Regions from separate parts of the Paenibacillus sp. FSL R7-0163 genome, predicted to be linked through region 1. Evidence: riboswitches for the same ligand, from Rfam matches in the RefSeq annotation. Region 1 holds a riboswitch; the other holds the start of a gene.
What was found. Region 1 has a riboswitch for cyclic di-AMP ahead of NST45_RS10920 (APC family permease). Riboswitches for the same ligand answer to the same signal wherever they lie in the genome.

Region 1 (8,805 bases):
ATACTGTTTGCCAAAAAGAGATTAATAATTATATAATTTTAAATGTATATGATAAAAACTACATTAGTCCCTAGAGGACAGAAAGGAATTCTCCTTGAGTAAACCTAAAAAAAGTCCAAATGTTCCCCAGTTGAGCAAACAAGAGAAACGACGGGTAGAACAGGAGCAACAGAAGCAGAAAACGAGAATTTTAGTTATTAGTTCAATAGCTGTAGTAGTTATCATTTTTGTTGGATTGTTTATGTTAGCTTCGAAAGATGCAGCAAAGAATGTCTCTACAGGAGAACCGGTAGAATTCAATTACAGTGAGCTACCTAGGATTGGTAATGAGGATGCACCTGTTAAGCTTGTTGAATTTGGCGATTTCAAATGTCCAGCTTGTTCCCAGTTTGCTGGCTCCATGAAACCGAAAATTGTTCAAGATTTTGTCAACGAGGGAAAAGCAGCTCTTTACTTTGTAAATATGGCTTTCGTTGGTCCTGACTCTGAGACAGCTTCACTAGCTGCATTGTCTGTATACCATCAGAATAAGGATGAATTCTGGAAGTTCTATGATGCTGTATATGCGCAGCAAGGGGATGAGAGCGACGAATGGGCCACTGAGGATTTCTTGATAAGCCTTGCTGAAAAAGAGAAATTAGCGATCGATTACGATCTGTTGCGTAAAGACATCCAAGAGAAAACTTATGCAGATGAGCTGAAGAAAGACATTCAGTTGGCAACTGACGCAGGCGTGACAACTACGCCTTCGCTCTACATTAATGGGGTGAAAACGGCTGAACCTTTCGATATTGAAGCGATTACATCTGAAATTAACACCGCCGCAAAAGCAGTGGAGGCAAAGTGACAAAATTCCTATCTTTTTGCAAGCGTAACTGCCTCTATCTGGCCTGGTTTGTCTCTTTGGTTGCTGTAGCTGGTAGCTTGTATTTAAGTGAAGTCTTGAAATATGAACCTTGTAAGCTTTGCTGGTTTCAGCGGATTTTTATGTATCCGCAGTTATTTTTGTTGGGAATTGCCACTTTCCGTGGAGATAAGCGCATCATTCCTTATGTGCTTCCATTAAGTTTGATTGGTGGCAGTATCTCAATCTATCATTATGCGGAACAGAAGATTCCAGCGTTAAGTAAAGTTCTACCTTGTACAATTGGTGTTCCTTGTAATAAAGATTACTTGAACTACTTCGGATTTATTACGATTCCTTTGTTAGCTTTAATCGCTTTTGCTCTAATTAGTCTCCTTCTTTGGTATGGACGTAAGGAAGAAGAAATGATTGAAGTAGATGCAGAGGAGAGCTTAGGATTTTAGTTTTCGCTTTGGAAGTTACAAAAAAGCTGAAAAGGTATTAAAATCACGGGCTAGAGGGATAATTGAAGATAATGAAAGAGAGCATCCAATAAGACGCTATATTTGAGCTTATTGGATGTTTTTTCATTCTTTTTTCATTTTTTTCAACGCTTTACTGTAGGCACTTTGTAGACTAATATTAGACCTTGTGAGAAGTTGAATATGCGCTGAATTTTCTTAGGAAAAACGGGGGAACCAAACTTGGCATTCATGCCAATGGGGTGAATCGGAACCGGGTCGAACAGACCTGTACCGTAGGGCTATAACCACAGCCCGAATCCGCCAGCTAACCTCGTAAGCAAGGTGGGAAAATGACCATGCATAAGCATGCGGATCATTTCCGTATGCTTATTTTTGTGTCTGCATTTATGAAATCCACCGATGAAAACAGCGCACGGAAATTCCGTTTCAGCTCCCAAAGAAAGGAACTGTATCCACCATGGTAAGCAAGGTAAAACGACTATTGATCGGACGTCCGATGAAGTCGAATGAACTCGATCATGAAAAGTTATCCAAGGTTAAAGCACTGGCTGTCCTGTCTTCTGATGCGCTCTCGTCTGTAGCCTACGGAACGGAACAAATACTGATTGTACTGGTGGCTGCCGGGTTTACTGCCATCTGGTATTCCCTGCCAATTGCATTAGCCGTATTGGGCCTGCTGGCCATCCTGATTTTATCCTATCGGCAGACGATTTTTGCTTATCCGCAAGGAGGCGGAGCTTATATCGTAGCCAAGAGCAATCTTGGTATTCCGACAGGGCTGCTCGCTGGGGGTTCATTATTGGTGGATTACATTCTTACCGTAGCGGTTAGTGCCTCGGCAGGGACGGATGCGATCACATCGGCTTTTCCAAGTCTTCATAATCATACTGTTCTCATCGCTGTATCTGTTATCGTTCTATTAACAATCATTAATCTTCGCGGAGTGACTGAATCGGCTTCGTTCATCGCAATTCCAGTGTATTTGTTTGTGGTTTCGATTGTTGTTCTGATTATCTCCGGTATCGTTAAATATGCAATGGGTGGCGCGCATGCGAATGTTCCTGAAATAGGCAGCGCCGTATCTAATGTAAGTTTGTTTCTACTATTAAAAGCGTTTAGCTCTGGTTGTTCAGCCCTAACGGGGGTTGAGGCCGTATCTAATGCGATCCCAAACTTTAAAGCACCGGCTGAGAAGAATGCAGCCAAGACGCTAATGATCATGGGACTTATCCTTGGCTTTATGTTTACCGGAATCACTGTGCTGGCGTATTGGTATGGTATTGTGCCAGATGAAAAGGCTACGGTTGTCTCTCAGATCGCTGAATCGACCTTTGGCCGTGGCGGATTGTACTTTTTCATTCAAGGGATTACAGCAGTGATTTTGTTCTTGGCAGCTAATACAGCATATTCAGCGTTTCCGCTGCTTGCCTTTATGTTTGCAAAAGATAAATATCTGCCACACGCATTTATGGTCCGTGGTGACCGCCTGGGCTTCTCAAACGGCATTATTTTTCTAGGAGTTATGTCTATCATACTTGTGGCTGCATTCCATGGGAATACGGAAGGTTTGATTCCACTTTATGCGGTAGGCGTGTTCATTCCTTTTACCTTATCCCAACTGGGGATGATGGTGCATTGGATCAAAACAAGACCTGCTGGATGGGTGAAAAGATTTGTTGTAAATACCATCGGTATGCTGACTACATTGACGATTACGCTTATATTTATTATTACTAAATTCTCAAGCGTATGGATGGCATTCATTTTCTTACCTGCTGTAATGTTCGTGTTCCACCGTATTCATAAGCACTATTTGAACACTGCGGATCAACTGCGTATATGTCCGGCTACTGATAAACCTATAATTAAAGGAAGTACTGTAGTTGTTCCTGTTGCAGGGGTTACACGTGCTGTATTACATTCCATCAGCTATGCGAAGTCTCTAACAGATAATGTTGTTGCTGTGTATGTAGGCTTTGATGAAGAAGACATTCATAAGATGGAGCAACGGTGGGAGGAATGGAATCCAGGCGTACGCCTGATTGTACTTCGCTCCAGATATCGTAGTATCATTCGTCCGTTAGTGAAGTTTATCGATACGGTTGAGTGGAAGACAGCTGCGACGGATCACATCACGATTCTGATTCCACAGTTTATTACCAAACATTGGTGGCAAGCCGTGCTTCATAATCAGACCAGCTTTTTAATCCGCTCGTATCTAATGAATCAAAAGGACGTTGTAGTAGCGACTGTCCCTTATCATTTAAATAAATAAGTAGAAGATTAAAGATGAGGTTATATCCGGAACGTTCGGAATATAACCTCTTTTGTATTTTATATGAAGGAAATTGTTGCAAATCCACAGAATTTGAAATTTATATGTTGACACAGAGAATGAGAATCAATATCATTTAAAAGTGAAGCAGAGGTAAAGGTCACCTTTGAATATCAAAGCAGTTACATATAGGAGGGTTTTTAATGTTTTGGCTTAACAGAAAAAGATCAGGAAGCATGAAAGTGACAATGAGCGGACTAATAGTGATGACGCTATTACTTTCCGCTTGTGGTAATAATAATGCTGAAAGTTCATCAAATGCAGGAACAGCGCCTACAACAGCTCCTACAGCAGAATCTACAGAGGCACCTGCTGCTCCTAAGACATTAACAGATGCAATGGGCCATGAAGTAACGATTCCGGCTAATCCACAGCGCGTCCTGGGTTCATATTTGGAAGACTCATTGGTAACTCTGGGTGTGACTCCAGTAGCTCAATGGTCAGTTACAAATGGCGTTCAGGATTATCTGGCCACTGAATTGAAGGATGTTCCTACAATTAGTTACGATCTTCCGTTAGAGGCTGTAACCAGCTTTGCTCCGGATCTTATTATCATCCCATCGGAGTCTTCTGTTCAGAACGGGATTTACGATCAGTTGAATAAGATTGCACCCACTTATGTAATTGGGGATGAACTAAATCAAGATTGGCGCAAATCTTTGCTCAAGATTGGTGAGATTTTGAACAAAACCTCTGAAGCAGAAAAAGCCATTAAAGATTATGATGTTAAAGCAGCGGCTGCGAAAGAACAGCTTGCAGGAGCTATTGGACAAGAGTCCGCGGCTATTCTATGGTTGGTGCAAAAAAACTTCTATATTGTAGACGAAACCCGCAGCAGTGGTGCTGTATTATATACAGACCTTGGCGTAAAGCTTCCTAACTTAGTAACAGAGATCCCAGTAGGAACAAGAGCAACTTGGAATCCAATCTCGCTAGAGAAGCTTTCTGAGCTGACTGCAGATCATATTTTCCTTGTAAATAGTGATAAGACTGAGGGTTCGGAGATCTTAGATAGTGCAATTTGGAAGGGCATCCCAGCTGTGAAAGCTGGAAATGTGCATGAAATGAGCTCAACAAGCAGCTGGCTTTACAGTGGTGCGAACGCTGGCAGCAAAATCATTGACGATGTGCTAAAAAGTCTTGTGAAATAAAAGTCGTAATTCACCATGAATGAGACTGATCATTTCGGTGGGGAAGGGCGTGCAGATCAAGTATCTCGTGATACAAAGATCTGCACCATTTTTTTATAAACCAATCCCATAGTACGGAAAAATCGTTCCTGCAATTGTACAACATAAATATTTTTGCGATAATGAGAATGATTGTTGTTATCATATAAACCATTGTAACTATTGAATAAGGAGACAACCCATGGTTTCACCCTCAGATTTCGCAAATCGTATTAACAATGAACCCAAAAAAGCTCTACATACCCGACCGGCAGCTGCCATTGGTATTCTTATTTTTGGACTTGCTGCCATTGCCTTCGGATTGGCACTTTCGGTCTCAGTGGGTGCGGCAGATATCAAGTTAGCTACGGTATGGGAAGCAATATTTCATTTCAATCCAGATTTACAAAAACATCAGGTGATTAGAGAACTGCGATTTCCACGTGCTATTGCTGGCGCCTTAGTCGGTGCTTGCTTCGCAGTAGCAGGGGCTATCATGCAGGGGATGACAAGAAACCCGCTTGCGGATTCAGGGCTGTTAGGCTTGAATGCAGGAGCAGGAGTAGCGCTGGCAATAGTATTTGCTTTTGCACCCTCACTCTCATTCACTTCACTAATGTTGTATTGCTTTATCGGTGCCGCTGTGGCCTCTTTTATCGTATTCGGAATCGGTTCGCTTTCTTTTAATGGCCTGACCCCCTTGCGATTGACACTAGCAGGTTCGGCAGTTAGTGCTTTATTGGTTGCTATTAGTCAGGGAGTAGCTATTCTTTTCAACTTATCTCAGGATATAGCCTTCTGGTTAGCCGGTGGGATGGGGGGAGCTAGCTGGACTCAGATCAAGATTATATTCCCTTGGGTGGCCGTAGCCTTAATTGCAGCGATGATGTTATCACGATCCGTTACATTGCTCAGCTTAGGAAGAGAAGTTGCGGTTGGTCTGGGGCAGCGGACAAGGTTAGTTCAGTTGGCATGTATGATTGTTGTGGTTATCTTAGCTGGAAGTGCGGTTTCAACGGTTGGCCCGATTGCTTTTATAGGACTAATTATTCCACATGTTACACGTTATTTCGTTGGAGTGGACTACCGCTGGATTATACCTTGCTCGGCTGTTCTGGGGAGCTTATTGATTATCTTTGCAGATATTGCCGCAAGAATGATAAATGCACCGTATGAGACACCGCTAGGAGCCTTAATTGCCATCATCGGCGTACCTTTCTTTATTTATTTAGCGAGTAAGCGGAAGGGGGAGCTGTAATGCCCAAAATAACCCTTACTCCAGATGAAAAAGAACGCCGTACACGCGCCCTAACGGTGTTATCGCTCCTTGCTATACTGATCGTCGTGGTGTTTATAGTCAGTATGAATACAGGGTTTATGCGTCTATCCCCACTGGAGGTATTACATACACTGCTGGGTGATGGAACACATCAGCAAAAGCTTATTTTATTTGATTTCAGATTACCCCGCATCGTAATTTCATTGTTAGTTGGAGCGGGCTTTGCAGTATCAGGCTGTATTCTACAAAGTCTCGCACGTAATGCACTCGCCGAACCGGCTACGCTGGGCATAAGTGCTGGTGCAGGTTTTGCTGTAATCATTTTTATCTCGTTCTTTCCGGCTACAACAGCAGCTCCGGTATTTGTCTTGCCTCTCCTAGCGCTTGGTGGGGCTGGCCTGACCGCAGCTTTAATCTATATTCTTGCCTACCGGAAGGCAGATGGTCTGTCTCCTACAAGGCTGATCCTTATCGGGATTGCGGTCGCTGCAGGAATCAATGCTTGCCAGCTTGTATTGGCACTTAGGCTTGATCCTAATAATTATCAATTTGTAGCTACTTGGATCGCCGGGAAAATATGGGGTGGGGATTGGAGATTCGTCCTTGCTTTGCTGCCTTGGATCGCGATTCTGTTACCGTTCGCCTTCTATAAAGCCCGGGTTCTAAATGTATTGAATCTAGGGGACCATACTTCATTAGGTCTAGGAATGCGTGTGGAGAAGGAACGTATTCTCCTTCTGGTAACAGCCGTAGCGCTTGCCGGCTCCTGCGTCGCAGTAAGCGGAGGTATTGGCTTCGTCGGCCTGATAGCACCACACCTGGCTCGCAGGCTCGTGGGACCCCGTCATCAGGTGTTATTACCTGCTAGTGCTTTGACAGGGGCGCTTCTTATGATTACCGCTGATACCATCGGCAGATGGGTGTTGCAACCTGCGGAAGTTCCTACTGGCATTGTGGTTGCGATTATTGGCGCACCTTACTTTTTATATTTACTCGCCAAGTCTAAAGCGTAAATTAGTTCATACTTAGGAGCAAAGCTCCATAAAACTTTTAAGGGAGTTGTAGATCATGTCAGAACGTTTGAATACAGAAGAATTAAGTATTGGGTATGCAGAGGCTACTATAGTTAAAGGATTGAACTTGTCTATCCCTACGGGAAAAATCACCGCACTAGTGGGCGCTAACGGCTCCGGTAAATCTACAATCCTCAAAACGATGGCCCGGATTATGAAGCCGAAGAGTGGCACCGTAATGCTGGACGGCAAATCGATCCATAACTTTTCAACTAAAGAGGTTGCTAGGCAGCTAGCGATTCTACCGCAGAACCCAACGGCTCCTGACGGTCTGACGGTATCTGAGCTGGTCAGCTACGGTCGTTTCCCTCATCAGAAGGGATTTGGCACGATGACCGCTGAGGATCGCAACATCATCTCCAACGCCATCTCTGTTACGGGCATGGAATCTTTTCATGATCGCCCTATTGACCGTCTCTCAGGTGGACAACGTCAACGCGCATGGATCGCTATGGCGTTAGCTCAAGAAACAGATATTTTATTCCTTGACGAGCCTACAACCTTCCTAGATATGGCGCATCAGCTCGAAGTTCTTCAGCTATTGCAAAAGCTGAATGAGGAAGAAGGCCGTACCATCATCATGGTCGTGCATGATTTGAATCATGCTACTCGTTATGCGCAGCATATGGTAGCGATTAAGTCCGGTACTGTGGTTAGCGAAGGCTCACCTACTGAGGTTATGACACCAGATGTATTGCGGGAAGTGTTTGGAATTGAAGCGGATATCGTTCCGGATCCACGTACGGGTGTGCCACTGTGTCTTCCTTACGAGCTTGCTGCCTATAAAGCTGTGTAATTATCATCTAAAATCATACAACGAACAGGCTCCCGTCATTGACAAGGGAGCCTGTTCGTTGTTACAGTTGTGGTTGCCTACAATTTCATAATAACTCTTTAAAATAGATCAAGGACCATCATTTATACATGGTTAAAGGAGCATGAAAACATGAATATTGACAAAATTCAAGATGACCTAGAGCAGCTAATGACTGCAGGAAAAGTGAAAAGTCATGAGAATTTAAAAGATCACGTGTACACTAAAATGGGCGGCAAAGCTGATATTTTGGCTGCACCAGCTACTTATGATGAAATTCAAAAGATCGTTACATATGCAGAACAAAATGGGATAACCCTTACGGTACTTGGGAATGGCTCCAATGTGATTATCCGTGATGGAGGTGTACGTGGGATCGTTCTGCAAACGGCAGGACTGACCGAAATGGGGATTCGCGACAATCTCTTATATGCGCAATGTGGTGCCAAAATAATTGATGTTTCCAGATATGCACTTGATAAGGAGCTTACGGGTCTTGAGTTCGCCTGTGGCATTCCAGGAACAGTTGGTGGAGCGCTCTATATGAACGCAGGTGCTTATGGCGGTGAGATCAAAGATGTCCTGCATAGTGCACTAGCTATAAATAAGAACGGGCAATTGGTAACTCTGCAAGGTGATGAGCTGCAATGGGGTTACAGAAAAAGCGTGTTCGCAAGCGGTGAGTACATTGTACTTGAGGCCAAATTTGCTATGACTTCCGGTGATGTTTTAACGATCAAGGCAAAAATGGATGAACTAACTTATTTACGTGAATCGAAGCAACCGCTTGAGTATCCATCCTGTGG
Region 2 (21,717 bases), 3.2 Mb from region 1:
CGTTGTCCGGAATTATTGGGCGTAAAGCGCGCGCAGGCGGCTATTTAAGTCTGGTGTTTAAACCTTGGGCTCAACCTGAGGTCGCACTGGAAACTGGGTGGCTTGAGTACAGAAGAGGAAAGTGGAATTCCACGTGTAGCGGTGAAATGCGTAGATATGTGGAGGAACACCAGTGGCGAAGGCGACTTTCTGGGCTGTAACTGACGCTGAGGCGCGAAAGCGTGGGGAGCAAACAGGATTAGATACCCTGGTAGTCCACGCCGTAAACGATGAGTGCTAGGTGTTAGGGGTTTCGATACCCTTGGTGCCGAAGTTAACACAGTAAGCACTCCGCCTGGGGAGTACGGTCGCAAGACTGAAACTCAAAGGAATTGACGGGGACCCGCACAAGCAGTGGAGTATGTGGTTTAATTCGAAGCAACGCGAAGAACCTTACCAGGTCTTGACATCCCTCTGAATCTGCTAGAGATAGCAGCGGCCTTCGGGACAGAGGAGACAGGTGGTGCATGGTTGTCGTCAGCTCGTGTCGTGAGATGTTGGGTTAAGTCCCGCAACGAGCGCAACCCTTAACTTTAGTTGCCAGCAGGTAATGCTGGGCACTCTAGAGTGACTGCCGGTGACAAACCGGAGGAAGGTGGGGATGACGTCAAATCATCATGCCCCTTATGACCTGGGCTACACACGTACTACAATGGCCGGTACAACGGGAAGCGAAGCCGCGAGGTGGAGCCAATCCCATCAAAGCCGGTCTCAGTTCGGATTGCAGGCTGCAACTCGCCTGCATGAAGTCGGAATTGCTAGTAATCGCGGATCAGCATGCCGCGGTGAATACGTTCCCGGGTCTTGTACACACCGCCCGTCACACCACGAGAGTTTACAACACCCGAAGTCGGTGGGGTAACCCGCAAGGGAGCCAGCCGCCGAAGGTGGGGTAGATGATTGGGGTGAAGTCGTAACAAGGTAGCCGTATCGGAAGGTGCGGCTGGATCACCTCCTTTCTATGGAGAATCGTCTTCTGCAATGAAGACATTCAAATCGGAAGCTTAGCTTCCACAATCTCAGGTTTAGGCCTGTTACTCACTCGTTGCTCAGTTTTGAGAGTTTAAGCTCTCAAGTAAGACTTGATCCTTGAAAACTGGATACCGAAACGAATTTGCGTTTTAGAACATCTTTTAGCAACTTGTGCAAACAAGTAAATGTTATTAGTGAGATTTTTCTTCGGAAGAATCAAGGTTAAGCTAATAAGAGCACACGGAGGATGCCTAGGCGCCAGGAGCCGACGAAGGACGTGGCGAACAACGAAACTGCCTCGGGGAGCTGTAAGCAAGCTTTGATCCGGGGGTGTCCGAATGGGGAAACCCAGCTGTGGTAATTCGCAGTTACTCATTTCTGAATACATAGGAAATGTAGAGGCAGACCAGGGGAACTGAAACATCTAAGTACCCTGAGGAAGAGAAAACAATAGTGATTCCGTCAGTAGCGGCGAGCGAACGCGGAACAGCCTAAACCTAAGAGCTTGCTCTTAGGGGTTGTGGGACGTCTCACATGGAGTTACAAAGGAATATGGTAGGTGAAGAGGTCTGGAAAGGCCCGCGATAGAGGTAAAAGCCCTGTAACCTAAACTGTGTTCTCTCCGAGACGGATCCCGAGTAGTGCGGGGCACGTGAAACCCCGTATGAATCCAGCAGGACCATCTGCTAAGGCTAAATACTACCTGGCGACCGATAGTGAAACAGTACCGTGAGGGAAAGGTGAAAAGCACCCCGGAAGGGGAGTGAAATAGAACCTGAAACCGTGTGCTTACAAAAAGTCAGAGCCCGATCTATGGGTGATGGCGTGCCTTTTGTAGAATGAACCGGCGAGTTACGTTTAACATGCAAGGTTAAGCCGAGAAGGTGGAGCCGCAGCGAAAGCGAGTCTGAATAGGGCGACTTAGTATGTGGACGTAGACCCGAAACCGTGTGATCTACCCCTGTCCAGGGTGAAGGTGCGGTAACACGCACTGGAGGCCCGAACCCACGTACGTTGAAAAGTGCGGGGATGAGGTGGGGGTAGCGGAGAAATTCCAATCGAACTCGGAGATAGCTGGTTCTCCCCGAAATAGCTTTAGGGCTAGCCTCGGTATAAGAGTAGTGGAGGTAGAGCACTGATTGGGTGCGGGGTCCGCAAGGATTACCAAGCTCAGTCAAACTCCGAATGCCATATACTTATTGCCGGGAGTCAGACAGTGAGTGCTAAGATCCATTGTCAAAAGGGAAACAGCCCAGACCATCAGCTAAGGTCCCCAAGTGTGTGTTAAGTGGGAAAGGATGTGGAGTTGCACAGACAACCAGGATGTTGGCTTAGAAGCAGCCACCATTGAAAGAGTGCGTAATAGCTCACTGGTCGAGTGACTCTGCGCCGAAAATGTAACGGGGCTAAACACACCACCGAAGCTATGGCTAGATACTATGTATCTGGGGTAGGGGAGCGTTGTGTAGGGGTTGAAGGTGTACTGAAAAGAGCGCTGGACACTACACAAGTGAGAATGCCGGTATGAGTAACGAAAAGATCAGTGAGAATCTGATCCGCCGAAAGCCCAAGGTTTCCTGAGGAAGGCTCGTCCGCTCAGGGTAAGTCGGGACCTAAGGCGAGGCCGAAAGGCGTAGTCGAAGGACAACAGTTTGAAATTACTGTACCACCGTAATCCGCTATGAGCGATGGGGTGACGCAGGAGGGTAGTGACGCGGACTGATGGATGTCCGTCTAAGCAGTGAGGCTGATGTGTAGGCAAATCCGCACATCGATAAGGCTGGGCTGTGATGGGGAGCGAAAATTATAGTAGCGAAGGTCATGATCTCACACTGCCAAGAAAAGCCTCTAGCCAGGAGAAGGTGCCCGTACCGCAAACCGACACAGGTAGGCGAGAAGAGAATTCTAAGGCGCGCGGAAGAACTCTCGTTAAGGAACTCGGCAAAATGACCCCGTAACTTCGGGAGAAGGGGTGCCCCGGTAGTGTGAATAGCACGAGGGGGCCGCAGTGAAAAGGCCCAAGCGACTGTTTAGCAAAAACACAGGTCTGTGCGAAGCCGCAAGGCGAAGTATACGGGCTGACGCCTGCCCGGTGCTGGAAGGTTAAGGGGAGTGGTTAGGGGTAACCCGAAGCTATGAACCGAAGCCCCAGTAAACGGCGGCCGTAACTATAACGGTCCTAAGGTAGCGAAATTCCTTGTCAGGTAAATTCTGACCCGCACGAATGGCGTAACGACTTGGGCGCTGTCTCAACGAGAGATCCGGTGAAATTTTAATACCTGTGAAGATGCAGGTTACCCGCGACAAGACGGAAAGACCCCATGGAGCTTTACTGCAGCTTGATATTGAATTTGGGTACGATCTGTACAGGATAGGTGGGAGCCGTAGAAATCGGAGCGCAAGCTTCGGTGGAGGCGCCGTTGGGATACCACCCTGATCGTATCTAGGTTCTAACCTAGTGCCCTTATCGGGTACGGGGACCGTGTCAGGCGGGCAGTTTGACTGGGGCGGTCGCCTCCTAAAGAGTAACGGAGGCGTTCCAAGGTTCCCTCAGAATGGTTGGAAATCATTCGCAGAGTGCAAAGGCATAAGGGAGCTTGACTGCGAGACCTACAAGTCGAGCAGGGACGAAAGTCGGACTTAGTGATCCGGTGGTACCGCATGGAAGGGCCATCGCTCAACGGATAAAAGCTACCCTGGGGATAACAGGCTTATCTCCCCCAAGAGTCCACATCGACGGGGAGGTTTGGCACCTCGATGTCGGCTCATCGCATCCTGGGGCTGAAGTAGGTCCCAAGGGTTGGGCTGTTCGCCCATTAAAGCGGTACGCGAGCTGGGTTCAGAACGTCGTGAGACAGTTCGGTCCCTATCTGTCGTGGGCGCAGGAAATTTGAGAGGAGCTGTCCTTAGTACGAGAGGACCGGGATGGACGTACCGCTGGTGCACCAGTTGTTCCGCCAGGAGCATGGCTGGGTAGCTACGTACGGACGGGATAAGCGCTGAAAGCATCTAAGCGTGAAGCCCCCCTCAAGATGAGATTTCCCAATTAGTAAGACCCCTTGAAGACGACGAGGTAGATAGGTTGGAGGTGGAAGTGCAGTAATGCATGGAGCTGACCAATACTAATCGGTCGAGGGCTTATCCTATACTTAGAATGCAGATTCGTTTCGGATTCAGTTTTCAGGCGATTAAGCCTGTAATACGCTTAGAAATTTATTGTCACTTCTGGTGATGAACCGAATTTCACGCGGCAGCGTCTGTTTCACAGACGCATGTTTGGTGGCGATAGCGGAGGGGTTCCACGCGTACCCATCCCGAACACGACCGTTAAGCCCTCCAGCGCCGATGGTACTTGGACCGAAGGGTCCTGGGAGAGTAGGACGTTGCCAAGCACATTAAGCCATTGTTGATTTATCAGCAGTGGCTTTTTTGTTTTTTTTGGACAAGAGTGATATTTGAAGGGGAGTACAACATCTGAAGGGGCTGTAATTGAGTGACATTTTTGTTACCGACGCTGAGGTCGATACAAGTATAATAGATAAGTGCAAATAATAAGCAACATCTCTAATACGAAGGAACTACTCATAAATTCTAACTTTGAATTTTCTTGTGTCTTTAGATGCATTGTGGAGGTAAGGAGGATTTAAGGCATGAAACAAACAAGAATTATTAAGATATTAATTTTTTCGTGTATAGTAGCTTTAATACTGGCAGGCTGCGGTACGAAAGCGCCCAGCTGGGATGCTTTTGAGGGTGCGCTAAACGAGAAGAATTTCCCTGTACCCCAAGAGGCGTACTCACCAGACCAGACTACGACAAACGTTGCTATGGATTATGTACGTTATTCTTTACCTGGATTAAAGGAGAAGAATGGTATCCCAGAGGAGTATATGGATACTATTAAGGCCTGGGGATGGGTTGAACAGGAAGAGGAGAATACCGATTCATCTGGTGTTTTTCAGAAGGATGGAGTAACGGTTCATTTAACAGTACATGATGATTATTTTATAGTTATGATCCCTAAAGAAAAGAAGGTCTTAATTAAAGGTCTTAAGACAAAATAAATAATCGCCGTCCTTTATGGATGGCGATTATTTATTTATATGCGAATACAGGTTAACCGTACTCTATTGAGAGTAATAGGAGGCATCGGTTGGATTAAACTTCAGCATGCCTTCCTTGTTGCGTTGATTTATTTTGAACAGTGTATAGAGACGGGGTAGTAAAAGCCACAAGTGGCAAATAATCAGGGATACTGTAAATGCCGGTGGTGACCAAAAAATAAAGAGAGCTGCAATACAAAGACCAATATAAAAATTATGTAACTGTACTTTACGGAAAATGCGGTAACTAATGTGTTGATCTGGCATGAAGCCAAGCCACGGGATTTTAAATGAGATGGACCATCTTTTTGAAATAGGATGCCCGGAGATTAGAAGTACTGAGCGTGAAATAACATATTGAACCCAGAACATAACCGGTGCAGCTATAATTAAGTAGAGAATACTCCACCAAGAAAGAAAGACTGTCTCGAGCACAAGGACCAAAAGAGGGAGCAAAATATAAACACGCAGCAGAGGTGCCGTTAGATTAATTTTTTTGATTAATTTATATTGATAGAATGTAGCAGCGCCTTTGGTGTTGGATTCCATATAAAATAGACTAACCTCCTCACAGATTCATATGTTCTTAATATCGGCGAATGAAAGCATTTTATTAAACTATGGGCGAATATTCACCGATATGGGGGCAGCGGAATATATATAATACACGAAACGAAGGATATGAAAAAACTATGAAAAGGTTTAAAATGATAGAAGGTGTATCATACTGTTCTTAAAAGAGTCAAGGTGGGATGGTTATGGAACAGCAAACCGAGCAAGCTTGTATCATTTGTGGACAGGAAAAAGAAGAAGGTATTGTGATTGTCTCGCATTTTATTTGTGAGGATTGTGAGGCAGAAATGATCCGTACCGAGGCAGAAGATGCTAAGTACCGTTTTTTTATTGGCCAGATGAAGAAGATCGGATTGCAAAAGAACGCTTAAGTAAGTAGAGTAACTCTGTTAATTGATGCGGATAAGAGAGCGGTCTGGATGAAAGATATAAGGACTGCATTAGAGATATTCATATACGGCTTCCTCGTTGTTTAAGCGGGGGGAGCCGTTTTGCTGTTCAGTCAGATGCTTTTATGAGGAAACATAGGAGTTTTTGAATATTTACGTTAAAATAGAAGGAACCCTATGGGAAGGAATTTAATATGAATAAATTACAACGATGTAGGGCGCCTGTATACGAAATGCTGGAGCAATATAGAATTGTGGGTAATATATCTTATCATGTGCCGGGACATAAAAATGGAGCGGCATATGACGGCGTAGAAGGCGCTGGGTATCTAGATGAGGTTATGAAGTACGATGTTACGGAGATTACCGGCACGGATGATCTTCATCATCCTGAGGGAGTCATTAAGGAAGCACAGGAGTTGGCTGCTGATTGCTTTGGAGCAGAGGAGAGCTTTTTTCTAGTTGGCGGAAGTACGGCGGGCAACCTGGCGCTGATTCTAACGGCTTGCCCCGAGCCTGGAATGATTCTGATCCTTCAACGAAATGTGCATAAATCAGTGATTCATGGTCTTATGTTAGCTGGAGTGCGGGCTGTTTTCGTCGAGCCGCTGATTGATCCACTCAGCGGCTTGGCAGTAGCGCCGGCGGCAGAGGCTGTTGAGGCTGCACTTGCAGCCTATCCTGAAGCCGCCGCTGTATTTGTCACCATGCCCAATTACTACGGCATGGGCAGTGACCTCGCGCCCCTCGCGCGTATCTGCCACGACAGCGGAGTACCGCTGCTTGTCGATGAAGCGCATGGGGCGCATTACGGGCAGCACCCGGCACTGCCTGCCGGGGCGCTTGCTTGTGGCGCGGATGGCGTAGTGCAGTCCACGCATAAGATGCTCACAGCAATGACCATGGGCGCTATGCTGCATGTTCAAGGGCAGCGGCTCGACCGTGCCCTGCTCTCGCAGCGGCTCGCCATGGTGCAGAGCTCCAGCCCATCATATCCTATGATGGCGTCGCTTGATCTTGCCCGGCGGTTGCTGCACAGCCGGGGCAGCGATGCTTTCACGGCGGGGCTGGCCGCCGTGGATGTCCTGCGGCGCGGCCTTGCCGAGCTGCCGCGCTATGGATTGGTGCAGCCGGCAGAGCCGCTGCACGACGGTACGCCGCTGCATAAGGCGGCGTACGAGATGCAGGACCCCTTCAAAGTCGTCATTTATGACGCCACCGGGGTCCTAGGCGGTTTCGAGCTGCAGCGCAGGCTCGAAGCTAAGGGCTGTGTGCCGGAGATGAGTGACGACCGGCACGTAGTGCTGCTGTTCAGCCTCGGTTCGAAGGCTGAAGATGCAGCAAGGTTATTGCAGGCGCTGCGGGAAATAGAGTCGGAGGATACATCCGAATCACCGCACACCGCTGCCATTTCAGAATCTCGAAATATTTCCACGTGGAACAATTTGAATGTTTTACAAATCTCAGCACCCGTTCCCTTCTCTTTGAAGCCGGTGACAGCCAATGAGGTAGAAAGTATTAATCTTGAACACAGCGTGGGGAGAGTAGCTGCAGAGATGGTAATTCCCTATCCACCAGGCATTCCATTATTATATCCGGGTGAGGTCATCACAGATCAGATACAGCAAAGACTGACTGGTTTAGCTTATGGAGGCGCGAAGTTCCAGGCTTGTGCTGATCCGGTCTTGCAGCGTATTAAGGTATACAACATTCAGAAGGGCGGAGAAGTATAAGTGGGCAAAGAAGGTTTCTTCATAACATTAGAAGGGGGCGAAGGCTCCGGAAAAACAACGGTACTGGGCAGAGTAGCAGCATATTTGCAGAATCGGTCCATGCCCTATCGAATTACACGTGAACCTGGAGGCATTGAAATCGCCGAAAAAATTCGCTCTATTATTCTGGATCCTGCCCATACTGCAATGGATGCACGTACAGAGGCATTGCTGTACGCTGCATCAAGAAGCCAACATCTCGCTGAAGTAGTAGAGCCGGCTCTTAGAGAAGGGCTTACAGTCCTCTGTGACCGCTTTGTAGACAGTAGTCTCGTTTATCAAGGACATGCAAGAGGATTAGGTATGGAAGAGGTGTGGAGTATTAACCGCTTTGCTATTGGAAATCGCATGCCCGATCTAACCTTTTATCTGGATGTAGAACCTGAGATTGGATTATCACGGATTGCGGCCAATCAAGATCGCGAAGTCAATCGTCTGGATATGGAGAGTCTTGCCTTTCATCAGAAGGTTCGTGAAGGATATCATTTATTAATTAAGGCGAATCCGGAGAGAATAGTAGTTCTTGATGCAAACCGCCCTATTCATCTGGTAGAACAAGATATCGTGAGAACTCTTGAAGAGAGAGTATTAAAGGGTTTTTAGGGTGTTTTGTCTAATATAATAAGAGAAGTGGCATATAACTAAGCGTTTGCTTATGAAGTGAGGTTACTACTAAGAACACATTAAGTAGTAATACTCCATAAAACTTTTTTGGGAGGGAATGCGAAGATGAAGTTGATCATTGCAATTATCCAGGATAAAGACAGTAACCGGTTATCCAGTGAGCTAGTAAAAGCCAATTTCCGTGCTACCAAACTCGCAAGTACAGGTGGATTTCTGCGGGCGGGAAATACGACATTTATGATTGGGGTAGAAGACAGTCAGATCGAAGCTGTACTAAACGTTATCCGTAACAGCTGTAAAGTGCGTGAACAACTAGTCACTCCAGTAACTCCGATGAGTGGCACGACGGATTCCTATTTACCGCTCCCTGTTGAAGTACAGGTCGGTGGCGCTACTGTATTCGTGCTTCCTGTAGATCGTTTCGAACATTATTAAGTATAATATAAATGAGCAAGTCATTTACAAAAAAGGGGCGGTAGATAACCTTTGAAGATCAATCCGGGATATAGGCCCTTAAAGAGTGAGCTTCCAAATGCAGAAGGGGCTAATAAGCCTGTTCAGCAGAAATCGTTCTCTGACGTTTTTCAGCAGCAAGGTGAACAGAAAACCAAAGATGAACTAAACCGCCAGATCAAAGAAATACAGTCACAAGGCGACCGTTTATCTAAGTCTATGACCATTCGTGAACTCACCATTTACCGGATGATGATCAAAAGGTTTCTGGAAGAAACCGCTCGTAGAGGCGTTATACTGAAAGAGACACGTGGATGGGATAGACGTGGGCGGGGCAAGCGTTACAAGCTGCTTGAGGAAATTGATGCGGCTTTGCTATCTATGGCAGACGATCTGCTGAATAGTGAGCAGGGCCGAATAGATCTGTTGGGACGTGTTGGAGAAATTCGCGGGTTGTTAATCAACCTTTCTTTTTAAAGTTTTGGGAGGAAATTATGCCTTTTCATGATATAGTAGGCCAGGAGCATGCTAAACGGCTACTCCAAAATGCCTTGCGCAAGGACGCTGTGAGCCATGCTTATTTATTTACAGGACCAGCAGGCAGTGGACAAATGAAGACGGCGCTGATGTTTGCCCAAGCAATTTTTTGCACTGAAAGCAAGGATGACGCCTGTGGCGAATGTCTAGAGTGCCGAAAGGTTGAGCATGGAAACCATCCTGATTTGTCATTGCTGCAGCCCGACGGTGCAAGCATAAAAATAGATCAGATCCGTGAGCTGCAGCGTGTCTTTTCCTATCGATCTGAGGGTGTGAATCCAAAGGTTTATATTATAGATGGGGCAGACAAAATGACGGTACAAGCTGCCAATAGTTTGTTGAAGTTTCTGGAAGAACCGCCAGCTCCGGCAGTAGGAATCCTAATATCTGATAATAGTCGTTCTTTATTGCCGACGATTCAGTCACGGACTCAGCGGATTCCATTTAGTCCGTTAAATCCGGATATTATGCTTCAAGCGCTAGCAAGTGAGGGTGTGCCGATCCCCTTAGCTCGATGTGCAGTATCACTTAGTTCGGGACTTGATGGTTGCAGGGAACTTTTGGAACAGAATTGGTTTGCAGAAATGAGAAATCTAGTGTTACAATTAGCTAAGGAGTCCTTAAGCAAGGGCAGCTCCACGGTAGCAACTGCCGGGCAGAAGCTGTTCAAGACTGGGCTCGCTGAACATTTGGATATCCTTTTCAGCATGTTCCATCTATGGTTTAAAGATATGCTCTACTTCCTGTACCGCAAGCATGAAAGTATCGTTTTTATAGATCAGTTAGACTTTATTTCCAGGCATGCCCGTGGGCGCAGTGCGGAACAATGGGTGGCTTATATGGGATATGCAGCAGAGAGTACTAAGAAGCTGCGTTCCAATGCCAATGCCCAGTTGTGTCTGGAGCAGTTCTTAATCCGACTGGAAAGTTAAAGGATTAGCAATGATATATCCTCCGGATGTCGCTTTACCTGGAAGTATCGTTTTAACAGACGAGGAAGGACAAGCATGGATCATCAGGGAGCGGACATGCCCATAGGTTCCTTTTACCGGCAAACAAGGGGGTTAATTTTTGTACAGCGTAGTAGGTGTCCGTTTTAAAAAAGCGGGTAAAATATATTATTTTGATCCACTTGATTTTCCGATTGAACGAGATCAATGTGTTATTGTTGAGACAGCACGTGGGGTGGAATACGGTAAGGTTGTCGTAGGCAAAAAAGAGGTGGAGGAGTCCGATGTTGTACTACCCCTCAAAAAAGTGATGCGTATTGCCGGAGAAACCGACGCACGCGTAGTTGAGGAGAACAAAAGCGCCGCTAAGGAGGCTTTTACAACCTGTTTAAATAAAATACGCGACCACGGTCTCAAAATGAAGCTCGTAGATGTAGAGTTTACTTTTGACCGTAATAAGATTATATTTTACTTTACGGCCGAAGGACGCGTTGATTTTAGAGAATTGGTTAAGGATCTGGCAAGTATTTTTCGGACCCGCATTGAGCTTCGGCAAATTGGGGTACGTGATGAAGCAAAGATGCTAGGTGGACTTGGACCTTGTGGACGAGTGCTTTGTTGTTCATCTTGGTTAGGGGATTTTGAACCCGTATCCATAAAAATGGCCAAGGATCAGAACCTTTCACTTAATCCGACCAAGATTTCCGGACTTTGTGGACGTCTGATGTGTTGTTTGAAATTTGAGCATGACAATTATGAGAGTGTAAAGGAAGAAATGCCAGCGGTCGGCAAGATTGTCGTGACCTCATTGGGGGATGGCAAAGTAGTAGGAATCAATGCCGGAAACCGTACGGTTCATGTACAGTTGTTTGAAGTGGGCAAAGTTAAGGAACTTCCAATGGATGATGTTGTCGTCAAGTAAACCATATAAGGTTACTTTCGGGGTGGAAACTTGGAGAAGAAAAATATATTTGCACACATGCAGGATATGGAAGCGCAGATGGAAACGATGCGCGCCAATCTTGGAGAATGGAAACAGACGGTAAAAGAACTGATGGAAGCTAACCAGAGGTTAACTCTGGAGAATGAACAGCTTCGCAAAATTTTAAAGCGGGATGCACCTTTGGATCCTACCGTAGATTCTGCGGAGGCGGAAGCTCTTTTAGCTACCGGAGAGGGAACAGAAGAGGTTGTCGGGGAAGGTTATGACAACTTGGCTCGACTTTACCACGAAGGCTTTCACATCTGTAATGTTTATTTTGGACATTTACGCACGGAAGGTGACTGTCTGTTCTGTCTTTCTTTTCTTAATAAATGAGGATATCCAGCCGTAGGAGATTAATCCTACGGTTTTTTTTGAATTTTGGCCAATAGGCATATGCATTTGAAGCAAGTTTTTTTCAACAAAACCTTTAGGAGATTATTACATGAAGAATTCTTTTAATGATATATCTGTCCCCTTGTTACCGACGGAGCGGGTGGATGATTTACTAACGCATGACCTGCGCATTATTCAAAGTGATGAAGTATTTAGCTTTTCTATGGATGCTGTATTGCTTGCTCGTTTCGCCAGTGTTCCGCCACGTGGAAGAGTTCTAGATCTTTGTACGGGAAATGGTGTAATACCGATTTTAATGACTACCCGGACAAAAGCCTCTATAGAAGGTATTGAAATACAACCTCGTTTAGCTGATATGGCTCGTCGTAGTGTGGCTCTCAATGGCCTTCAGGATCAGGTTGTAATTCATGAAGGTGATTTACGCGAGTTATATACTACCGCAGGACATGGTGTGTATGATGCAATAACGGTGAACCCTCCTTATATGCCGCTTAATGGCAGTGATCTGAAGCTGAACAACCATCAGGCTATGGCTCGTCATGAGATAGGCTGTACTCTGGAGGAGGTTATTCAGGCTTGTGTGCGATTGGTTCGGACGGGCGGAAAGGTAAGTATGGTTCATAAACCACAACGGTTGGTTGATATTATCAGTCTTATGAGACAATATAGACTCGAGCCAAAGATTATTCGGTTTGTACATCCACGTGCCCATCTAGAGGCTAATATGGTATTAATCGAAGCTACACGTGATGGAAAGCCTGAGGTTCGTTTACAACCACCGCTCATCGTATATAATGAGGACAATCAATACTGTCCAGAGATTATGGACATCTACTATGGTGCTAAAGAGGGTAAATCATGACGATATCATGCCAAAGCAGTTTTCAAAACAAGACCAATACCAGTACTCAGGAGACAACAGGGTCGCTTTTTCTGGTGGCTACACCTATCGGTAATCTGGAGGATATGACCTATCGTGCAGTCCGCACTTTACAGGAATGTGATATTATTGCCGCGGAAGATACGAGACAGACCCGGAAATTACTCAGCCACTTTGAGATTTCACCTTCGATGTTGTTTAGTTATCATGAGCATAATAAGGCCGCCAGTGGACCTGAGCTTGTACGCTATATAATAGAAGGAAAAAATTTGGCACTCGTCAGCGATGCCGGTTTACCAGCGATTTCTGACCCTGGAGCGGATCTTGTAGCCCTTGCTATAAGTCATGGAATTCCGGTGATTCCTATCCCTGGAGCTAACGCAGCGTTGTCAGCTTTGATCGCTTCTGGTCTATCTACGAATACGTTCACTTTTATCGGCTTTCTTCCCCGAGAGCGTAAGGACATCCGAGCAGTATTAAGTCCACTTCGTTCGGCTCAAGGAACTTTGTTGTTCTACGAATCTCCCCATCGCGTAGTTAAGACACTTGCTCATCTTCAAGAAGCATTCGGCAATCGCCAGATTGTGTTGGCACGTGAATTAACGAAAAGATATGAGGAATTTCTACGCGGTTCGATTGAGGAATGTACACTTTGGCTTGCTGAACATCCTCCGCTAGGCGAATATGTTATTGTCGTAGAAGGGGAGAGCAAGGAAGATGCAGAAATCGCAGAATCGGCGTGGTGGCGTCAGTTAAGCATTGAAGAACATGTAGCTCATTACGAAGCACAGGATGTGCCACGTAAAGAGGCTATGAAAAAAGCGGCATCAGACCGGGGTGTAGCCAAACGGGATATTTATAATGCGTTGCTTGATAGAGCAGAAGAGTAAGTGTTGTAGACGAACTCTTAGAATAACTAAGGATTCTTGGAAACGGCCCGAGCTTGAATGATTTATCTGTGGGTTAAATGTACTTTGTACAGTTATTTTTGAATTTTTTTATGTATTTGTTCGTTTAGTTGTACTTCATACAGTTATAAAGGTGGAAATGATTGATTTCACGGAGATATAGGGAATATAAGTGTACAAAATACAATTAATTCGTTTAATGGTAAAAATCATTTAAAATAACTGTAAGAAATACAACTAAGTATTACTGGTTCCGTCTTGAAGTACATTGCCCTTAGGGAGGGCAAACCCAGACATAAAAAATACCTCCCGCGGTCACGGGAGGTCAAGGAGATATGAAAAGGTTAGAATTAACAATTTGATTAGTTCTATTATATACTATTTAATTTAGTTTGTCACAGGGGTAGGGATGGAAGAAATGCATTCATGACAAACTATTTTTCCTTTAAAGTAAGTTACGTTCTCAGCGTTGCCACAGAAAATGCAGGCAGGCTCATACTTTTTAAGCATAATCCGTTCGCCATCAACGTAAATTTCCAGTGCGTCCTTTTCGCCAATGCCAAGTGTACGGCGTAATTCAATAGGAATAACAACCCGTCCAAGTTCGTCTACTTTTCTTACAATTCCTGTTGATTTCATCATAACAATCGTTACTCCTCTCAATGTTCCAAAAACGTCATTATTCGACATTGTTCACTGTTTTATGATACTTATAATACCAACGATTCCCAAATCAGTCAACCTTTTTTCATAGGCTGAATAAGAAAATTTCCATAAGAACTTTGAATGTCCCTATAAAAATTAAGAATTGCCCTGAAAGCATTTTGTCGATTTACCAAGACCAAAAATGATACTTTTCGACAAAGTACGACATAATTACTTATTATATACTGATATTAGTTAAAATCATATTAAATTATTAGAAGGAGTTGACCTCATGAAGCAGCCGCTCACGGAAGAAAAGGTTTTCAAGGATCCCGTTCATAATTATATTCATGTACAGGATACGATTATTTGGCGACTAATTAATACAAAAGAATTTCAGCGTTTACGCCGGATTCGCCAGTTAGGTACCTCATATCTCACTTTTCATGGTGCAGAGCATAGTCGATTTTCTCATTCTTTAGGAGTATATGAAATTACACGAAGAATCATTTCGCAATTTGAGCGCAGCGGGTATAAGGATTGGATTCCGGAAGAAAGTTTGCTTACTTTGTGTGCGGCTTTGCTGCATGATTTAGGGCATGGCCCATTTTCCCATTCTATAGAAGAAGCTTTTGAAATGAACCATGAGGATTGGACCTGCCGGATTATTTTGGAGGACACGGAGATTACCGAAATATTGCGTGATGTGGAGGAAGATTTTCCTCGTAAAGTAGCTTCAGTTATCTCTAAGACTTATGAGCATGAAATTGTTGTCAATTTGGTTTCCAGTCCGCTGGATGCTGATCGTATGGATTATTTGCTGCGTGATGCGTACTATACAGGTGTAAACTATGGAACCATCGACATTGATCGGATTTTGAGAATGCTTCGTCCTTATAATGGGCGGATTGTAGTAAAAGAATCAGGTATGCATGCCATTGAAGATTATTTAATGTCACGTTATCAAATGTACTGGCAGGTATATTTTCATCCGGTGACGCGCAGCTCTGAAATTATTTTGCGTCAAATCTTCCGTAGAGCTAAAGAATTGTTCCAAGAGGGGTACAAATTTCGCTTTATGATCGCTCCGCTGGAAGATCTCTTTCGAGGAGAAGTAACAGTGAAGCAATATTTAATGCTTGATGAGGCACTGGTACAGACTGCTTTTATGCAATGGACACTTGAAGAAGATGAGTTATTAAGCGACTTGTGTACCCGTTTTATTCATCGTAAACTGTATAAATATGTAGAGATCGAGAATTTGGATACAGATATGATTACGGAAATCCGCAGCAGTTTTGCGGGAGTGGGACTTAACCCAGAATATGACCTAGAGATTGATTATCCGACAGATTTGCCTTATGATGTGTTCCGTCCAGGAGCAGCCTTCGACAATAATCAAATTTTACTGCTTGATCGGAATGAGCAATTGCGGGAAATTTCAGAGGTATCGGATATTGTGCGCTCAATAAGCGGAATTCATCGTGGCAGATATCATCTATATTTCCCACAGGATAAGCTGAAAAAAGCCCTTACACGCTTGCCCTCTTCTGTAGCAGAGATTTTTGCAAAATAATACAAATATTTATGGAACTATTGATAAAAACAACAAGGAGTGAGCTTTAAAATGTATCTGTTCGACACACATACACATCTAGATGCGCCTCAATTCGACGAGGATCGCGAGGAAGTTATTGCTCGTGCAGTAGAGGCCGGAGTTAGCAAGATGATCAATATTGGATTTAATCGGGAAACGATCCCTTCAACGATGAAGCTGGCTGAATCTTATGATTATATTTATGCAGCGGTGGGCTGGCATCCACAGGATGCGATTGATATGAAAGAGGGGGACCTCGATTGGATCGCCTCTCTTTGCAGCCATGAAAAAGTGGTGGCCATCGGAGAGATTGGATTGGATTATTATTGGGATACCTCTCCCAAGGATGTGCAGCAGGAGGTCTTCCGCAAACAAATCGGACTAGCCCGTGAACTAAAAATGCCAATCTGTATACATGACCGTGATGCTCATGAAGATGTTGTACGGATTTTACGGGAGGAAAAAGCAAATGAAATTGGTGGCGTGATGCATTCGTTCTCAGGCAGCTGGGAAACAGCAAAAATGTGTCTAGACCTTGGATTTCATTTGTCATTTGGAGGACCGATAACGTTCAAAAATGCCAGAGTGCCTAAAGAGGTGCTTGCACAGACGCCATTGGACCGATTATTGATCGAAACAGACGCTCCATATTTGACTCCACACCCCTTCCGTGGCAAGCGAAATGAGAGTGCTCATGTGAAGTTAGTAGCAGAGGCTGCGGCTGAAATTAAAGGGTTAACATGGGAAGAATTGGCTAAAATTACGTATGCGAACGCACTGGAACGATTTGGGATTGTCTGAAAACAGGAGTAAAACGGGTGAAAAATAGAGAATAGCCGATATATTAAACTTTTTTAATATAAAAACGGCTGATTATTACAATATTTTAACCATATATTTGCTTAAACGTGGTTGAATCGTCCTTTACAACATGCATCAAAACAGGATATCATCTTTTCAGTGATGTGAGCTGTTGTTATTGTGACAGCCATTGATTCATGGATCGTCTCGCTGAGTCTCCGTATGGAGAACGGGGGAACCAATATTGAACTGCCGCATGCCTGTATCTTGAATACGACTAGGAATTGCCGCAGAACAATATTTGATTTCTTCACGTGGTCTTTGGGGTGAATTTAAGGGCAACCGCCGTGAGCGGGTGACCTGAAATAGGGCGTCTCTCTTTCGTCCGAACCCGACAGCTAACCCCGTAAGCGCAAGTAAGAGAGGCAACCTCGTGCACAAACATTCCCGCGTATTCTGACATCGGAGAAGCCACGAAAGAGTCCTCAAGAGAACTCTTTTTAGGCTTCTTTATTTTTGAATAAACTGAATGTTGCCCGCATACTGTTATATAACAGGTGTGGGAGTAGCTGTGCCGAGCAGGCGATCCATGAGCAGGAGACGCTAAGTTAATACGTGCGTATCCTGTGACAATCTCAAATAGTTTCGTCAAAGAAATTCAGTCCTCATGATATACAAATTGACGACGAGGCTATGTAAGGAGGATGGAGAGAATGGGCTTATTCCAACCAGAGGTATCCCATGATTCGCAGTCATCCAGCAGGTCTTTCGCATTACGGTGGGAGCAAGTAAATACTCGCGTACTTTTACTTGCAGGTGTGATTTCAATCGCAATCGCGCTGTTAATTCTGCTGTACGTACACGGTCAAAGTAACAAACAATTTGTTTTAGTAATAGACGGGCAAACACAGACACTTGAAACGCGAGAAGCACTTCTTGGTGATGTGTTGGAGAAAGAGCAAATTTCGCTGCAGCCGCATGATGAATTATCTTTAGGTCTGAGTGATGAAATAAAAGACGGTGACCGTGTCGTTATCAATCGTGCGCAGAAATTTAGCCTTACTGCGGACGGAGCAACAAAAACGTTATATACGACCGAAGACACTATCGGTCAGGCGATTGACAAACTGGGTATCAACCTAGAAGGCTATGATAAGATTTTTCCTTCGTTAGACACCACCATCTCTGCTGACATGGAGATTAAGATCGTTCGTATCAACAAGCAAACGGTACAGCGAACAACTAACTTACCTTTCCGTGTTATTAAGACAGCAGATCCCTCCCTTACTGTGGGAACAGTTAGAGTGGCACAGGCAGGCAAACCAGGCGTCATGGTTCAGCATATTGAAAAGATCTATCAAGACGGAGAACTGGCCTCTATGCGCATGATCGGCAAGGAAGTACAAACGGTAACAAAAGATAAGATCATTGCCGTTGGTACTAAAGCACTTCCTAAGCCTACTGTAGTTGCTAAAGCTACAACAACTTCCAAATCAAGCACTACCTCCAAAACGACTAAAGTTAGCGCTAAGACTAAGAACGTCACAAGCAAGGCTGGCGTAGACTTTGAGTACAAGAAGATGATTAAGAACGTCTCCATGACAGCTTATTCGTCAGAAGAGCCAGGAATAGGTACTAAAACTGCCTCCGGAACACGCGTAACGGAAGGTCGTACAATTGCAGTAGATCCGAATGTAATTCCTATTGGCTGGTGGGTTTATATCGATGGGCTTGGATTCCGCCGTGCAGAGGATACGGGCGGTGCCATTAAAGGCAATAAAGTGGATGTCTATTATGATTCCCTGAGCCATGCTCGTAATTTCGGCCGTAAATCACGTACCGTATATGTGATTGGACCTGTGAAACCAGAGCTTAACTAGAACTGAAGCTTTTGCAAAAAATCCTTTGATAAGCTATAGTGATGATAACCGTTAAGGAACGCTGGATGATCATTTCGTTGATCGCAGAGCAACCGCTCATCACTTATACATTCTTTAACCAAAAGAAGAGGAGCGAATCCTCTTCTTTTTGCTTTTTTTGGAAGGAGTCAAGAAATATGATTAAGGAATTAATCGTCGTTGAAGGCAAAAGCGATACCGTAGCCATTAAGCGTGCTGTGGAAGCAGATACGATTGAGACAGGCGGCTCTGCTGTAAACCGGACTGTAATTGCGAAGATTGCGCTAGCTATGGAACGCAGAGGGGTTATTATTCTTACGGACCCGGACCATGCTGGGGAGCGAATTCGTAAAATCGTTTCAGCGAAGGTGCCGGGCTGCAAGCATGCTTTTATTCCGGAGAAGGACGCAACTCGAAAAGGGGATATCGGTGTAGAGAATGCATCGCCAGAGGCGATTCGTCATGCGCTGCGTAACGTACATACCTCTTTTGAAGGAGCACCTGCTTTGATTGGTATTGATGACCTTATGGCCGCTGGAATGCTTGTACACCCTCGGGCTGCTGAAAGACGTATGGCGCTTGGTAATTTGCTTGGAATCGGATATTGTAACGGCAAACAGCTGTACAAGCGGCTGGCGATGTTTGGGATTACGCGGGAGGAATTTGCCGGGGCTCTCGCCCAAATTGATCAGGGAGGCATTACTTCATGAGTGGTAGAGAGGAAATTTCGACTCCAAAACGGACCAAAGAGATTATTCAACGTTATGGATTCAAGTTCAAGAAAAGCCTGGGACAGAATTTTTTGATTGATCAAAATATTTTGGACAAGATTGTAGACGCTGCTGGACTAGATAGCGATTCTGGGGCGCTGGAGATCGGGCCGGGAATTGGAGCGCTGACGGAGCGTCTGGCACTAACAGCCGGTGCTGTAACTGCCGTAGAGATAGACCGTAGACTGATTCCAATATTAAAAGACGTACTTTCCCCTTATCCCCATGTTAAGGTTCGTAACGATGATGTCCTCAATGTGAACTTGCAGGAAATGTTCAAGGAAGATTTCACCACTGTGAACAAGGTCAGTGTGGTTGCTAACCTGCCTTATTATGTGACTACTCCGATTCTGATGAAGCTGCTTGAAGAGAAGCTTCCCCTTGATAACATCGTTGTAATGATTCAGAAGGAGGTTGCGGAGCGTATGGCTGCATCTCCAGGTGGAAAGGAATACGGAAGTCTTAGCATTGCCGTGCAGTACTACAGCGAGCCTGAGCTCGTCTGTATCGTGCCGCGTACGGTATTCATCCCTCAACCTAATGTGGAGTCTGCTGTTATCCGTCTGAAGGTTAGAGAGCATCCTCCGGTAAAGGTGGAGAGTGAGAAGCATTTCTTTGAAGTGGTTCACGCTTCTTTCACACAGCGCCGCAAGACGATTGCTAACAATCTGAAGGCTCGTTACTTCCCTGAACAAGGACGTGAGCAGCTGGAGGCTTTACTCGCAGAAGCGGGTATTGAACCGACCCGTCGCGGAGAAACACTCAGTCTTGAAGAATACGCCCGCTTAAGCGGTGTTTTGCTAGCCGCTGGAATTGAATAAGCAATAAGAAACGGTTGTTGTCTTAAAGGACGACAACCGTTTCTCGTAGAAATATAAGGATGTTATTCTGGTGGAGCATTATACATTCTTATATTTTAAAAATATGGCGAGTTATGAACCAACTGAGGCCTTTGCCCATACGATGGGGTAGAGGTGGTGGTTGTAATGAATTTAGGAGACTTGGTCGTTCGCAAATCTTATGGCGGTGATTTAACATTTCGTGTAGATAATATCGTGCAGGATAGAGCCGTCATTAAAGGCACAGATTTCCGCCTGTTGGCGGATTCTCCTCTGGATGACCTGGTTCAAGTGCCTCCTACCCGAATAACGGAACGGGGACAGCAAGCACAGATCAAAGCGAAGGAATCACTGACACAGCTGCGGAAGGACCGTCAGGAGCAAAGTCAGCGGAGCGGGGGAACCCTAACAGAGGGGACATGGGCTCCACCCTCCAAGGAAGCTCCTTATTTTGAAGTGCCGGGTAAAGTACTGCATCTGGATGGCGATCCGGCATATTTGAATAAGAGCCTTAGCTTATACGAGCAACTGCGGATTCCCGCTGAAGGGCATCATGTTCATGAATCTGCAATGGCTGATACGTTATACCGGCTGTTGCCCCGTGTACGCCCAGACATTGTAGTGATCACTGGTCATGATGGGGTACTGAAGCAACAGCATACTTACGATCTATATAGTCTGAATAGCTACAAAAATTCGCAAAACTTTATAGCTGCTATTAGGGTAGCTAGGGAGTATGAGCGGAATTTTGATGCGTTGACTATTGTTGCCGGTGCTTGCCAATCTCATTTCGAGGCATTACTTGGAGCTGGGGCTAATTTTGCCAGTTCACCTGGTCGAATTTTGATCCATGCTCTGGATCCCGTTTATGTAGCAGCAAAATCATCCTTTACTTCCATCAGGGATACTGTAAATCTTAGTGATGTTCTGAATAATACCATCAGCGGTAATCAGGGTATTGGTGGTGTTGAGACCCGTGGCAGCTTCCGTATCGGAATGCCGCGGCTGCAGAATCTGTCGGCGCTAAAAGTGACACCATCAGCCATTTAAGCGGCAGAGATAGGTCTATGGTTTCAGGAATATAGGTAATTTGAATGGGCTGAATAGAATATCCGAAAGAAAGGGTGAGCGCTGAGCTTAACCCTTTCTTTTTTTCTTTGTGATGCCTATATTACAGATAACAAGGATATTAGTCCGGCGCTGATTTCTCGCAAAAAAATTCCGTTGACAACGAAATATGCATCAACTATAATTAATTATTTATTTGCTTTGACATTGTCCTGAAAAAGTTGTATAATGGACAAGAAAAGAGGTGGTCGTCAGGTAATGGCTAATAACGCGCTGTTGGAAATCAAACGCAGTCTTGAAGCTCACGTCGGTCATAAGATCACATTGCGTGCAAACGGAGGTCGTCGTAAAACCGTTGAACGCACAGGTGTCCTGGAAGAAACGTACCCTTCTGTATTTATTGTCAAACTGGATCAGGAGCAGCAAACTTTTAAGCGAGTCTCCTATAGCTATGCCGATATACTTACTGAATCTGTGGAAATCACAGTTTGTGAAGACGATGGGCAGATGCGGATTATGTATATTAAAGCTTAATGTTTCACGAACAGTCTCCTTTGGAG

Region 2: another riboswitch for cyclic di-AMP. It lies ahead of NST45_RS26920 (3D domain-containing protein); the one in region 1 lies ahead of NST45_RS10920 (APC family permease).

The regions. Positions count from the first base shown of each region.
Region 1 is NZ_CP150224.1:2,455,971-2,464,775, forward strand. It holds gene NST45_RS10910 (DsbA family protein) at 95-847, shown strand; gene NST45_RS10915 (disulfide oxidoreductase) at 844-1,308, shown strand; cyclic di-AMP (ydaO/yuaA leader) riboswitch at 1,503-1,662, shown strand; gene NST45_RS10920 (APC family permease) at 1,787-3,604, shown strand; gene NST45_RS10925 (iron-hydroxamate ABC transporter substrate-binding protein) at 3,808-4,815, shown strand; gene NST45_RS10930 (iron ABC transporter permease) at 5,036-6,091, shown strand; gene NST45_RS10935 (iron ABC transporter permease) at 6,091-7,125, shown strand; gene NST45_RS10940 (ABC transporter ATP-binding protein) at 7,181-7,981, shown strand; gene murB (UDP-N-acetylmuramate dehydrogenase) at 8,132-8,805, shown strand, end outside.
Region 2 is NZ_CP150224.1:6,123,870-6,145,586, reverse strand. It holds rRNA gene NST45_RS27010 (16S ribosomal RNA) at 1-998, shown strand, start outside; rRNA gene NST45_RS27005 (23S ribosomal RNA) at 1,232-4,157, shown strand; rRNA gene rrf (5S ribosomal RNA) at 4,287-4,403, shown strand; gene NST45_RS26995 (hypothetical protein) at 4,662-5,075, shown strand; gene NST45_RS26990 (hypothetical protein) at 5,139-5,663, opposite strand; gene NST45_RS26985 (sigma factor G inhibitor Gin) at 5,873-6,058, shown strand; gene NST45_RS26980 (aminotransferase class I/II-fold pyridoxal phosphate-dependent enzyme) at 6,271-7,809, shown strand; gene tmk (dTMP kinase) at 7,810-8,451, shown strand; gene NST45_RS26970 (cyclic-di-AMP receptor) at 8,578-8,907, shown strand; gene NST45_RS26965 (YaaR family protein) at 8,959-9,402, shown strand; gene holB (DNA polymerase III subunit delta') at 9,420-10,394, shown strand; gene NST45_RS26955 (stage 0 sporulation family protein) at 10,534-11,334, shown strand; gene yabA (DNA replication initiation control protein YabA) at 11,365-11,730, shown strand; gene NST45_RS26945 (tRNA1(Val) (adenine(37)-N6)-methyltransferase) at 11,840-12,613, shown strand; gene rsmI (16S rRNA (cytidine(1402)-2'-O)-methyltransferase) at 12,610-13,521, shown strand; gene NST45_RS26935 (AbrB/MazE/SpoVT family DNA-binding domain-containing protein) at 13,927-14,181, opposite strand; gene NST45_RS26930 (HD domain-containing protein) at 14,477-15,760, shown strand; gene NST45_RS26925 (TatD family hydrolase) at 15,812-16,582, shown strand; cyclic di-AMP (ydaO/yuaA leader) riboswitch at 16,781-17,010, shown strand; gene NST45_RS26920 (3D domain-containing protein) at 17,296-18,462, shown strand; gene rnmV (ribonuclease M5) at 18,639-19,190, shown strand; gene rsmA (16S rRNA (adenine(1518)-N(6)/adenine(1519)-N(6))-dimethyltransferase RsmA) at 19,187-20,071, shown strand; gene yabG (sporulation peptidase YabG) at 20,237-21,139, shown strand; gene NST45_RS26900 (Veg family protein) at 21,416-21,691, shown strand.